DNA from 3 places in the Ningiella algicola genome. Region 2 is predicted to be linked to each of the others. Evidence: predicted binding sites of a transcription regulator. Region 2 holds the regulator's gene; each other region holds the start of a gene.
The links. The regulator LexA, encoded in region 2, represses DNA repair genes until DNA is damaged. The targets are predictions, from matches to a motif close to TACTGTATNNNNATACAGTA.
Positions count from the first base shown of each region.

Region 1: uvrD (DNA helicase II) is a predicted target of LexA. The motif match lies at 1,693-1,712, and genes of this name have one in related genera.
Region 3: recN (DNA repair protein RecN) is a predicted target of LexA. The motif match lies at 2,320-2,339, and genes of this name have one in related genera.

Region 1 is NZ_CP171821.2:3,469,264-3,473,557, reverse strand. Features, by position in the region: gene PN836_RS15140 (helix-turn-helix domain-containing protein) at 1-100, shown strand, start outside; gene PN836_RS15135 (DUF2750 domain-containing protein) at 153-512, opposite strand; gene cysE (serine O-acetyltransferase) at 517-1,341, opposite strand; gene PN836_RS15125 (hypothetical protein) at 1,349-1,675, opposite strand; gene uvrD (DNA helicase II) at 1,844-4,012, shown strand; gene PN836_RS15115 (efflux RND transporter periplasmic adaptor subunit) at 4,108-4,294, shown strand, end outside.
Region 2 is NZ_CP171821.2:2,856,439-2,860,732, forward strand. Features, by position in the region: gene ctaD (cytochrome c oxidase subunit I) at 1-777, opposite strand, end outside; gene coxB (cytochrome c oxidase subunit II) at 790-1,899, opposite strand; gene lexA (transcriptional repressor LexA) at 2,392-3,018, opposite strand; gene plsB (glycerol-3-phosphate 1-O-acyltransferase PlsB) at 3,244-4,294, shown strand, end outside.
Region 3 is NZ_CP171821.2:202,144-206,437, forward strand. Features, by position in the region: gene PN836_RS00950 (outer membrane protein assembly factor BamE) at 127-474, opposite strand; gene recN (DNA repair protein RecN) at 622-2,298, opposite strand; gene PN836_RS00960 (peptidylprolyl isomerase) at 2,413-3,213, opposite strand; gene nadK (NAD(+) kinase) at 3,402-4,274, opposite strand.

The sequences.
Region 1 (4,294 bases), 610 kb from region 2:
AGTCGCTAATTTAGTGGGCTTTAAATATCAATGTAACTTTTCCACTGCAATAAAAAAGAAGTTTGGTTGTTCACCGAGTCAAATACGCGCGAATACGTAGGCAGGCATGCAATAAAAATACTTAACGAATACCACCCACAACTATACAAGTACTAGACGCTACGTAAGTCCTCGTCGAACATGTCAGGCTCAATCACCAGCCCTTGCTCATTTGGATTGGGAAAAGCAACCAATAGAAGGTCATCTTCCTCTAAGCCTGGCGTCCAGCGCTCCAACCAATCCTCTAGCGATATTGCTTGGGCTCTGCAATGTTCCCACTCGCCGGTTGCCCAGTAATTTGCAAAGTCTTTTGCCGGCCAAACCGGTACACAGTCTTCATCTTCCGCATTTAGCATTACGCAACCATCATCGTCGGTCAATATCCACAACGTCTCATTTTGTTTTGCTTGATCAACAAGGTATCGATAGCGCTTATCAGCACTCATTTGCATCACTAGTTCGTTACTTTGCATCTATCTAACCTGGCGGTGAGTTGGCCAAAACATTCTGCTGCATTGAATCACACGGTCTATCACAATCGGTAATCCCAACCACTTTTGCAGGCACACCAACAACGGTCGTGCACTGGGGTACGTCATTGAGCACTACACTACCCGCACCGATTCTTGAACCACGACCAATTTCGATATTACCCAAAATCTTAGCACCCGAGCCAATCATCACGCCTTGTCGCACCTTTGGATGCCGGTCGCCCGATTCGTTGCCCGTTCCGCCAAGCGTCACCTCTTGCAAAATAGACACGTTATCTTCAACAACCGCCGTTTCACCAATAACGATACCAGTAGCATGGTCAAACATAACGCCTTTGCCAATGACCGCGGCAGGATGGATATCAACAGAAAACACCTCGGAGTTTCGACTTTGCATAAACAGCGCCAATTCTTTGCGACCTTTTTGCCACAAGTAGTGGGCTAAGCGATGAACCTGTAGCGCTTGAAATCCTTTGAAGTGAATGAGTACCGGAAGGTAGGTGGAAACCGCAGGATCTCGCTGCACGATTGCCATCGCATCCAACATGGCGGCGTCTATCATGGAGGGATTAAGTAAATAGGCTTCATCAAACATTTCGCTCACTGCGATTGCAGGCATCACATCATCACTGATTTTATTTGACAAAATAAAGCTGAGCGAGGTCTCAAGATTATGGTGAGACAGTACGCAGGCGTGCAGGTAACTTGAAAGTAATGGCTCTCGTTGAGAAACTGCCTTTGCCTCTTCTTTTAATGCAAACCAGAAGTCTTGGCTGCTATCAATGCTGGTGTGTGTATGAATACGCGTCATTGGTGATCTAGGTTTCCTGTGCTTTAAGCTTAATTATAACAAAGGTCAGCGGATTTTTCGCGCTTAGCTTGCCCCCGCTTATTTCGACCCTTTCATCTCGAATGGCTTGCTGGATTTCTTTGTTCACCTTGTGCATAAAAATAATGCGAGCAACGACAACAAGCGCCGCTACTGGCATTAAATAATTCGCGAGATACTCATATGAAGCAAGCGCATCAATAAAGCTAACAGCCATGAGCATGAGCAATACTACCAACAGAACGTACATAGAGTAGGGCTTGAACACGATCACCACTTTCTCTGGCGTTTCGTTGCGAGTGAACAATAGCTTCATTGCTTAAGCATCCTTTTTACTGTGTATATTAACTGTATAAAAACCCAGCCATTGTATTAAAAAATTGCTACAATTGCATGAATAAACAGCCGTTTCTCATAGTGTTAACTCGATAGACCTAGGAACGGTTCAATTCAAGACAAATTTGTATTTGATAGGACACAGTGAATGGATGTATCAAGACTACTTGATAAGCTAAACGACAAGCAACGCGAGTCGGTTGCCGCCGAAAATGGAAATATGCTTGTGCTTGCGGGAGCAGGCAGCGGCAAAACGCGCGTACTTGTGCATCGAATTGCTTGGTTGATGGAAGTAGAGGCACTTGCGCCATTCAGCATTCTGGCCGTAACATTTACCAACAAAGCCGCGCGAGAAATGCGGGGGCGGGTGGAGCATTTAATGAATGCGCCTATGAATGCGATGTGGATTGGCACATTTCATGGTTTAGCACATCGATTGCTACGCCTCCACTATGAAGATGCAGGCTTGCCGCAAAACTTCAGTATTTTAGACTCAGACGATCAATACCGCTTAATTAAGCGCTTATTAAAAGCGATGAATTTAGATGAAAAGCACTGGCCGCCTAAACAAATACAGTGGTTTATTAACGGCAATAAAGACGAAGGCTTGCGAGCCGAGCATGTTGAGACTTATAACGATCCGACCCAGCAAAAAATGAAGGAAATTTATGCTGCCTACGAGCAAACCTGCAAACGCTCTGGTTTGGTGGACTTTGCGGAGCTTTTACTATTAGCCTTCGAGATACTTCGCGATGGGGAATCTTTAAGGCGCCATTACCAACAGCGCTTTAGAGCGATTCTGGTTGATGAATTCCAAGACACAAACAACATTCAATACGCTTGGCTTAAGCTTTTAAAAAGTCCTGAAAACACCATAATGATTGTTGGGGATGACGACCAGTCTATTTATGGATGGCGTGGCGCTAATGTAGAGAATATATCGCATTTCCTGAAAGACTTTCCATCAGCGCACACCATACGCTTGGAGCAAAATTATCGCTCCACCAGCAATATCCTCAAAGCGGCTAACGCAGTCATTGCCAACAATCAGGGCCGATTAGGTAAAGACTTGTGGACCGACGGTACTGAAGGCAACAAAATTGCCCTATATGCCGGATTCAACGAGATGGATGAGGCTCGATTTATTGTGTCGCGTATCAAGCAGTTTTTTGAAGACGGTGCAGCGTTAAAAGATTGCGCGATATTGTACCGCAACAATGCACAGTCTCGTGTGCTTGAAGAGGCGCTGCTGCATGAAGCCCTACCCTATCGTATCTACGGTGGTTTGCGATTCTTCGAACGCCAAGAAATAAAAGATGCACTGGCTTATATGCGCTTGGTCAATAATGCCATAGACGATGCAGCTTTCGAACGAGTCGTGAATACGCCAACACGCGGCATGGGCGAAAAAACCTTGGCGAACATCAGAGGCTTTGCTCGCGAACAAAACTTATCCATGTGGGATGCAAGTTTAGCAATGCTGTCTGCAAAACACTTATCAGGGCGAGCCGCCAATGCTTTGAGTGGATTTATCGACATGATTAAAGATCTGAGCGAAAAAGTAGCTGGCATGCCAATTGAGAAAATGGCAGACGAAATCATAAAAGGCTCGGGCCTATACGCCATGTATCAGGCAGAAAAGGGTGAAAAGGCCCAGGCTAGAGTCGAAAACTTACAGGAATTGGTAACGGCCTGTAAGCAGTTCGAGCCGCCCGAAGATGCTGAAGAAATGACGCCGCTCGCCGCGTTTTTAGCTCACGCGTCATTAGAGGCTGGAGAGGCGCAAGCTGATGTCAATCAAGACGCAGTGCAAATGATGACCATCCACACTGCAAAAGGCTTGGAGTTTCCACTTGTTGTGCTCGCTGGCGTGGAAGAGGGCATGTTTCCCAGCAACATGAGCAACGATGAGCCAGGGCGTTTAGAAGAAGAACGACGATTGGCCTACGTTGGCATGACGCGGGCCATGCAGCAGTTAGTTATCACCTACGCGGAAACGCGCAGACTTTATGGACAAGACAAGTACCACACTATTTCTCGCTTTGTAAAAGAAATTCCAAGTGAATATATGGAAGAAATTCGCTTACGTTCACAGGTGAGTCAGCCTATTCACAATCGCTTTAGTGCTGCGACTTCTCATGAAAGTTTTGTTGACAGTGGATTTACGCTTGGCGAGAGAGTCGCGCATAAGAAATTCGGAGAGGGGACTGTCTTAAATTACGAGGGATCTGGCGACCATGCTCGAGTGCAGGTTAATTTTGATGATTTTGGTAGCAAATGGCTAGTACTCGCCTATGCTAAATTACAAAAGCTATAAATTAAACATGCGTAATGCGAGAGCTGAGTGTAATCGCTTTAGCTATGCCTTCAGTAACAATGTCAATCATCGACTCCTAAACACCGGGATATTCAATGCTTCAATTTAAACGCTGGCTAATCACCTTGATAACACTCATCGCAATAGTAGCGGCGCTTGGCTTTGTAAAGTTTACTCAGATTAAAGCGGCCATTGCATTTGGTGAGTCTTTCCCTGAGCCAAGCGAAACCGTAGAAGTGATAGAAGCAAGCTATTCAAGCTGGCAGAAGAATATCGAAGTGA
Region 2 (4,294 bases):
CCAGAAGATATGCTGGAACAAGACTGGGTCACCACCACCGGCTGCATCAAAGAAGCTTGTGCCAAAGTATTTGTCGGTTAATACCATGGTTACAACGCCAGCCAAAACCGGCATTACAGCGATTAATAAAAACGCGGTAATTAACCATGTCCAGACAAACAAGGGCATCTTCATGTAGGTCATGCCTGGTGCACGCATATTAAATATCGTCACAATAACGTTAATCGCACCCATAATGGAGCTAATACCCATGATGTGCACCGAAAATACAAACAGGGCAGTACTGTCACCGCTGTATGTGGTCGACAAAGGTGCATAGAAGGTCCAACCAAATGCCGGTCCGCCACCTTCAACGAAAAGCGACGACAAAAGAATAAGGAAGGCAAAAGGAAGGATCCAAAAGCTCCAGTTGTTCATTCTTGGCAGGGCCATATCAGGCGCACCAATCATCATGGGGACCAACCAGTTTGCCAATCCGGTAAATGCTGGCATTACCGCCCCAAAGACCATAATCAGACCATGAACGGTTGTCATTTGATTAAAGAAATTCGGCTCAACTATTTGTAGGCCTGGCTGAAACAGCTCAGCACGAATGACCATTGCCATTGCGCCGCCCACTAAAAACATAATGAAAGCAAACCATAAATAAAGTGTGCCAATATCTTTATGGTTAGTCGTTAATACCCAGCGCATTAAGCCTTTTGGAATGTGATGATGATGATCATCGTGGTCGCCATGAGCGTCTGGAGCATTTGCGATATCTGTTGCACTTGACATGTAAATTTTCTCCTACTGGCCATTCATGATGGCATTAACATCTTTTGCTTGAACCATTTCACCGGTGTCATTTCCCCATGCATTACGCTGGAAAGTAACCACCGCAGCGATTTCTGACATAGTAAGCTGTCTCGAAAATGACTGCATTGCAGTGCCGGATTGTCCGTACACGATAATGCCAATATGATCTTCTTGGGGACCCAGCGCTACGGGTGACCCCTTAATTGCTGGGAATACACCAGCAAGGCCTTCACCATTTGGCATATGGCATGAAGCACAAACCGCGTCATACACGCGTTTGCCGTCCGCCATTAATTCTTCCATCGACATATTCATCGCTAACAAACGTTGCTCTTCTTCTTTTGCTCTTAGCGCAATCGCTTCTTGTTCATCAATCCAAGCATCGTACTCAGCAGGGTCTTTTGCAATGACCACAATCGGCATAAAGCCATGGTCTTTTCCGCAAAGCTCGGCGCACTGTCCACGATACACGCCCGGCTCATTCACATTTGTCCAGGCCTCGTTTATAAAACCGGGGTTTGCATCTTTTTTAACTGCAAAATCGGGCACCCACCACGAATGAATCACATCGTCTGAGGTAATTAAAAATCTGACTTTTTTGCCTGTGGGGATCACCAGCGGACGGTCAACTTCAAGCAGGTAGTTCTCGCCTTTGGTAAATTTGTTTTGGATCTGTTCGCGCTGAGTCGCAAGCGTTGAGAAAAACTCAACGTCATTATCCATGTATTTATAATGCCACTTCCATTGTGAGCCGGTGACTAACACAGTAATATCTGCCTTCGACGCATCTTCCATTTCAATTAGCGTGCTCGCAGCCGGCACCGCCATCGCTATCAAAATCATGAAAGGGACCACAGTCCAAGCAATTTCTACTTTTACGTTGTCGTGGAAATTGGCGGGTTTAGCGCCTTTGGACTTTCGATGCTTGATCATAGAATAGAACATGACACCAAACACCAGCACAGCGATAACCACGCAAATGTAAAACATCATCATATGTAGACCATATACATCTTGGCTGATGTCAGTAACACCCGGTCGAAGATTAAGATCAGAACGTTCACTTGCCGCTGTAGCAAGCGCTAACATGGGTGAACTCATTAATATGGCAGTAAAAGCTAATTGCAGCGACTTCACACTGGACTCCCGAAGTTGTGTTTAGCGAGTCAGCTCTCTTAGGTTCAGTTTACAGTACGACCGAAATTATGTGGCTGACTTTTCGTCATGTTATTGATATGTGAATAACTGTGTAATGATTAATCAAACAATAGCTTAGGTAAAGCACTTTTTGTAGGAAAACCTTCGTATCACATCGTTAAACCCATATTTTTGCTGAATAATTAAACAAACTGAAGTTTTTGACTTAAAATCTTTGTATTTAATGTGAATATTTTGTGACAGGAGGGTTAACTAAAAGAATCATTGAATATCCGAAAAGAAGGGATGATGTTGATTGTAATCGCATCAATCGACGAAACACGCCGTTGCGGTCACAAACAGCCTATGCGATTCTCAAGGCACTACTTGACTATGCTTCGCGCGAGCGTATGGAAAGGAAAAGGCCGCTCAATACGACCTTAAAAATCTGGCAGCCTAACTGAAATTCACATTATCGCGAATGACGCCAACGGCTAAACCCTCAATCTCAAAATGTTGAGAGCGTAAATCGACCTCGATAGGGGAGAACTCCTCGTTTTCTGCAATCAAGAAAACCGTAGGGCCTCTCTTTTCAAAGCGTTTAACCGTGACATCCTCGTCAATACGCGCAACAACGATCTGACCGTTTCGGGCATTGTTGGTCTTGTGCACGGCAAGTAAGTCACCGTCCATGATGCCAATGTCTTTCATACTCATACCGTCAACTCGCAGTAAAAAGTCTGCGCCGGGGTGAAACATGGCAGGGTCTACTTTATAGTGTGAATCGACATGCTCTTGCGCCAAAATAGGTTGCCCGGCCGCTACTTTACCGATTAAAGGAATGCCGTCTTCTTCAATCTCGTCCTCTAGTGGGCAATTTAGGCGAATGCCACGAGATGTTCCGGGGAGAATTTCTATCACGTTCTTTTTAGCGAGAGCCTTAAGGTGCTCTTCAGCAGCGTTAGCTGATTTAAACCCTAACTCGCGAGCGATTTCAGCGCGCGTTGGGGGCATGCCTGTGTCTATCATCGTAGATTTTATGAGCTTAAGAACTTCTTCTTGCCTGGGAGTTAGTGGACGCATAACCAGCCTGTTTTTCTATACAGTTATTTGCAGTATATCGCGATTTGTATAAATGACAACTGCTTTGAGCAAATCTTAAGCGACTTCAATGGCGCGCTGTCATGCGCTTGAGCTACCGTGATTGCACTGTGAAACAACAACGGCGCATTTTTTATCCAGACTATTTTAAGTATAAGCGAGCAAAAGCGTGCTAATATTTGCGTCTTGATTCGCTTAGGAGCCATTATGCAAGCGCTTGGCAACGCTCTTCGTTTTCTTATTTCAAAGGCTATCGGGTGGCTGATATCTGTTAAAAGTGTACCGGCCGATATTGAGAAAGAGTTAGGTATCGATAAAAACCGACCTATTTTATATCTATTGCCGACAGAATCATTTGCCGACCAACTTGCGCTTCACAAATCCACCCAGGCGCTTGGCTTGCCGAGCCCCTATGATGGCATCGAGATTGAAGGCAAGGAGCGAAAGCGTCGTTACTTTTTAACTCGTCCGCAAAGTCTATTTACGCGTCGAATTGCAAAGACATCAATAGAAGATGTGTTTACTGAATACTTCCATATTCACCGTGAGCATCCTGAATTAGATTTACAAATCCTGCCTGTCTTTATTTCTTGGGGACGCTCCGCTGGCAAGGAAAAAAGTGGTTTTGCTCAACTTTTAGCCAGCAAAGCTTCACCTAACTGGCTACGCAAGTTAATGATCGTCTTGTTTTTTGGGCGTGACAATTTTGTGTCATATTCGCCAGCAGTGTCCACCAAACAAATGGCCGAGCTGCACGGCAGCGATAAGCAAATTGCGCAGAAGCTGGTGCGTGTGGCGCGAACCCATTTTCAGCGTAAACGACAGACTCTAAGTGGCCCCACCCTATTAGAACGCAGTACGCTTTATAACAGCATATTGGGCGCGGATTCGGTTAAACAGACTATCTCTGATGAAGTTAAACAAAAAGGCAGCAGTTACGAGGCTGGGCGAAGTAAAGCGGTCAAGTACATAGATGAAATTGCCGCAGATTATCGTGAAGGTTTGATTCGTACTGGCGATCGCGTACTCACTCGTATCTGGAACAAAATATATGACGGCATTGATGTAGGTCATGCTGAACGAGTGAGAGAACTTGCACAAAATGGCCATGAAATCATATATGTACCTTGCCACCGCAGTCATATGGATTATTTGCTGCTCACCTATGTCATTTATCATGAAGGCTTGGTGACGCCGCATATTGCTGCCGGAATTAATCTTAATTTCTGGCCTGCGGGTGGCATTTTCAGGCGTTGTG
Region 3 (4,294 bases), 2.1 Mb from region 2:
TTGCGGTTTACATGGCCATTCAGCCCACTGCTAATTTCTAAATTCAATACAGAATCTTGAGAGTATGGTGCTTACTTACCCGGAACTAAAAATTCGCGTGCTAAGCCAGTAAATGTCAGTAAAACCTTAAGTGAGTGGTTCGTCGAATTCTTCGGGTTTGGTAAAATCACCGTCAATATCGGCTAGCTTATTGTCGTCAAAGCTTAAAATGAGCTGCTTTTTCACGTCTTCGCCGCGCTTCGACATGCCGCGTTTCATTTCGTAATAATAGTACCAGGTATCATCGTTGAAGCTATCTTCCACCACTGGATTGCCCAAAACAAAGCGAACTTGTTCTTTGGTCATTTCAACGCGTAATTTATCGACGTCTTTTTGGTCTAAGAAGTTGCCTTGCGGCACATCAATGCGAAAAATCCAGTCTGAACATGCAGACAATAGACTCAAACAGAGCAGGGCGATGGCTATGTGCTTCATACGTAATCCATAAGTAAAATCGAGAGCGATACTACATCACATGCCTCAGACCGATCAATCCTTATTTGGTTCCCATGTAAAACACAGCTAGCTCTTAGTCTAAAAGCCTATTCGTTATCGTTTACACTGACTTGTTGACTTTGACCATTACGATACCTTCAAAAGGTCTTTAGCGTTAGCGATTGCTGTATCTGTCAGTTCATCGCCGGCTAGCAAACGCGCTATTTCGTTTACGCGTTCTTGTTTTGTAAGCTGCAGCACTTTAGTCTCAGTACTCTTCCCATCTGTCAGTTTAGTGACAAACAATTGGTGGTGCCCTTGAGCGGCGACTTGCGGCAGGTGCGTCACACATATCACCTGGCTTTGTGCACCTAAAGAATGCAGCAATTTTCCAACAATAGATGCGGTCTGACCGCTGATACCTGTATCGACCTCATCAAATACCATTGTGGGAATACTAAAGTCGCGAGAACGAATTACTTGGATAGCAAGACCAATTCGTGCCAACTCGCCTCCAGAAACTACCTTCTCCATCAAGTCAGGCGCTTGACCTGGGTTAACGGATACTAATATTTCTATCTTGTCATTGCCTCTAGCGCTTGGTGCAGAGCTTTCATCGTGTTCAACATGGGTATTAACAACGGCATGAGGTAAGTTCATTTGTTGAATGCTGGTAGCGATCTCTTTCGATAATTGCTGCGCTGCAGTTGCCCTTGATTGATGAAGCGCAGTTGCACTATTTCGGTATGCTGATAGCGCCTTTTCGCAGCTTTCTTCTATAGCTTGTAAAGATGCTTCCTGTTTATTTAGTTGGGATAGTTCTTCGGCCAAACTAGCGTGCGTTTCGTGAAGGAGCTCGGGCGCGACCTTATGCTTACGCGCAATGTCCAACGCATCTGAGTAACGTTGCTCAATTAATGCTAGCTGTGCAGGGTCTGATTCAAGCGATGACTGGTAATTGCTCAGCTCTCCATAGGCTTCTTCTAATTGAATGGATGCGCTTTGAAGTAAGTCGTAAGTCGATTGCAGAGCATCATCAGAGTTGAGCAATTCTCCTAGTTCTTTATTTACTGTGTTGAGCATCGCGATCACGTTACCGTTATCATCATCTTTTAATGCATAGCATGACTTCTCTGCAGTTTCTCTTAAGTCTTGTACGCTATTGAGCTTTTTGAATTGCGCTTCAATGTTTTCAAACTCGCCTTGTGCAATAGCAAACTCATCAAGCTCATCGACCTGATATTGTAAAAGGCTTAATCTATCTAAGCGTTGTTGCTGCGCATCTTGGAGTGCCTTTAATTCTTGGGATTGTTTTTTATATTGTTGATAACTGTCTACCGTGTGTTCGAGTAAATTTTGATGCTGTGCGTAGCCGTCTAAAAGCGATAGCTGATTCTCTGATTTAAGGAATTGATGATGGTCGTTTTGACCGTGTATATGAATGAGCTTACTGCCAAGCGCTTTGACCTGCGAAAGATTTACCGCTATGCCGTTAATAAAGGCTTTTGAACGGCCTTCAGCGCTGACTACGCGGCGTATGAAGCACTCATCAGGATTGTCTTCTTGACTGAGCATTTCTGTATTCAATAACTGCTTTACATGCTCAAGCTTACTGATATCGAAATGAGCAACAACTTCCGCTCGTTTTGCTCCATTTCTCACGATATTCGCTTCGGCACGCTGACCTAAACATAAACCCAGTGCATCTAAAGCAATAGACTTACCTGCACCGGTTTCTCCGGTGATGGCAGTTAGTCCTTTTTGCACGCTCAATTCTACATGTTTTACGACGGTGAAATTCTTTATGTCAATGTGAACAAGCATATCAGTCTCCGATTTACGCTATACTGGTAATATATACAGTATGTGAAATTCTGTAAAGACTGATTTCAGATCAAGCGCGATTTAAATCCAGAATCATTTAACCTTGGTAGGTGTTCAGCGATTAAAACGCATACGCAAGTACGCTATAACACCCATCAGACCCAAAAAGAACACACTCGTGCTTCCACCGCCACCACCATCGGAGCTTGGATTGTTTGGTGTAGGGGTTGGAGGAGCGTTTAGTAAGGTATTGCGAACAGGGTTAAGATTAGGGTTTGTTATACGGGTATTGTCAATTACCACCACGTCGGTAACTAGAACGAAGTTATCACCATCTGGAATAGTGCCTTGAGCTACATCTAGGTCGCTAAAGTTGCGCAAAGGTACTTCTGAGAAAGTGCCTGAGTCTAGATTAACTCTTCTTAATTCAGCAATCGCGTCGACCACTTCCATACCGTTATCGAGCACTTGACCAAACACGGTAAAACCGCCGTTTTGCACATCAAGATTGCCTGAATTGTTGGCTAAGTTTACAAAAAATTGCGATGTCGCACTATTTGGATCGCCTGACAGTTTTGCCATCGCAAGCGTACCGCGCACATTTGACAATACCGGCTCGTTTACCACAGGCACACCGGTAGGTACGGTATCAAATGGTATGGAGTTGTTATATTGAAAGCCGCCCATTTGGATGATGAAGTTTGGCACACCGCGGTGTATTACATTATTGGCGTAAGCGCCCGAATTGACATATTCTAGAAAGTTTTCAACGGTTTCGGGGGTGGTGTCGTCAAATAAATTGACTTGAAAGTCACCTAAAACAGTTCGTACCTCAACGACAGTTGCCCTTGTAAAAGGCGCAACTAAAAGCAAGAAGCTCAATGCAAATAATGTTGAATATCGAGTAAAGTTCAAAACAATTCCTATACTTATCAATAGTAGTGCTATGGTCACAAAAGGTGAGATGATAGCTCACTTCGTCTAGTAAAACTATCACGCCAATGAATAACAAATTTATAAGATATAGTGATTAGGATGAAGCCATTATCAATCGTCAATCCAGCCAGATACTTCTCTGCGTTTGTTTAACGCGGCATGTCGTATCAGTAGAGCTTACTGCCCCAATTAAGCTTAGTTCTAAGCACATTGAAGTAGTTATAGTCTGGCGGGTGCACAAGGCTAAGATGATTTTTATTCTTGCGAATTTTCACGTAATCACCAGGTTCAACCGAAATGACGACATGGCTGTCACATGAAATCTGCACATTGTCTGTGTTTTGCTTTGAAATTTTGAGCGTTATTTCACTGTTTGCATCAATAACCACTGGACGACTACTGAGGGTATGCGGAAACATCGGAACCAGAGTCAAGGCGTCTAAGTGCGGCACCAGAATGGGGCCACCACCTGAAAGAGAGTAAGCAGTAGAGCCGGTCGGCGTAGCAATAATGAGCCCGTCTGAGCGTTGCGAAAATACAAAGTCACTGCCAACATACAGTTCGAACTCCATCATATGCGCCACTTTGCTATGGTGCAGCACTACTTCATTGATGGCGCTGTGTGAACGTTGGAGCTTTTCGCCGCTAAATACTTGAGCTTCTAAGATAAAGCGTTTTTCTCGAAAGACCTTATTGTTGAAAATGTTATTCAACTGAGAGGCGATATCCTCTGGATTAATGTCGGTTAAAAACCCTAAATTACCTCGGTTTACGCCAACTACGTCAATCTCGTGTTGTGCAAGTACGCGAGCAGCGCCGAGCATGTTTCCGTCGCCGCCAACCACGATTGCAAGGTCAGCTTGCTCGCCAATTTCAGACATGCTCGCAGCGCGAATATTGTCATTTAGGGTTTGTGCAATACGGGTCTCAGCAATAACGTTACAATCGCGTGATTTTAGCTCGTTGACGAGTGTTTCAATACTGGCTTGCGTGGCCTTATGACTGGGTTTACCAATCAGGCCGACCGTAGAGTAGCGCATAAACGGCTCTAGAGAATTAA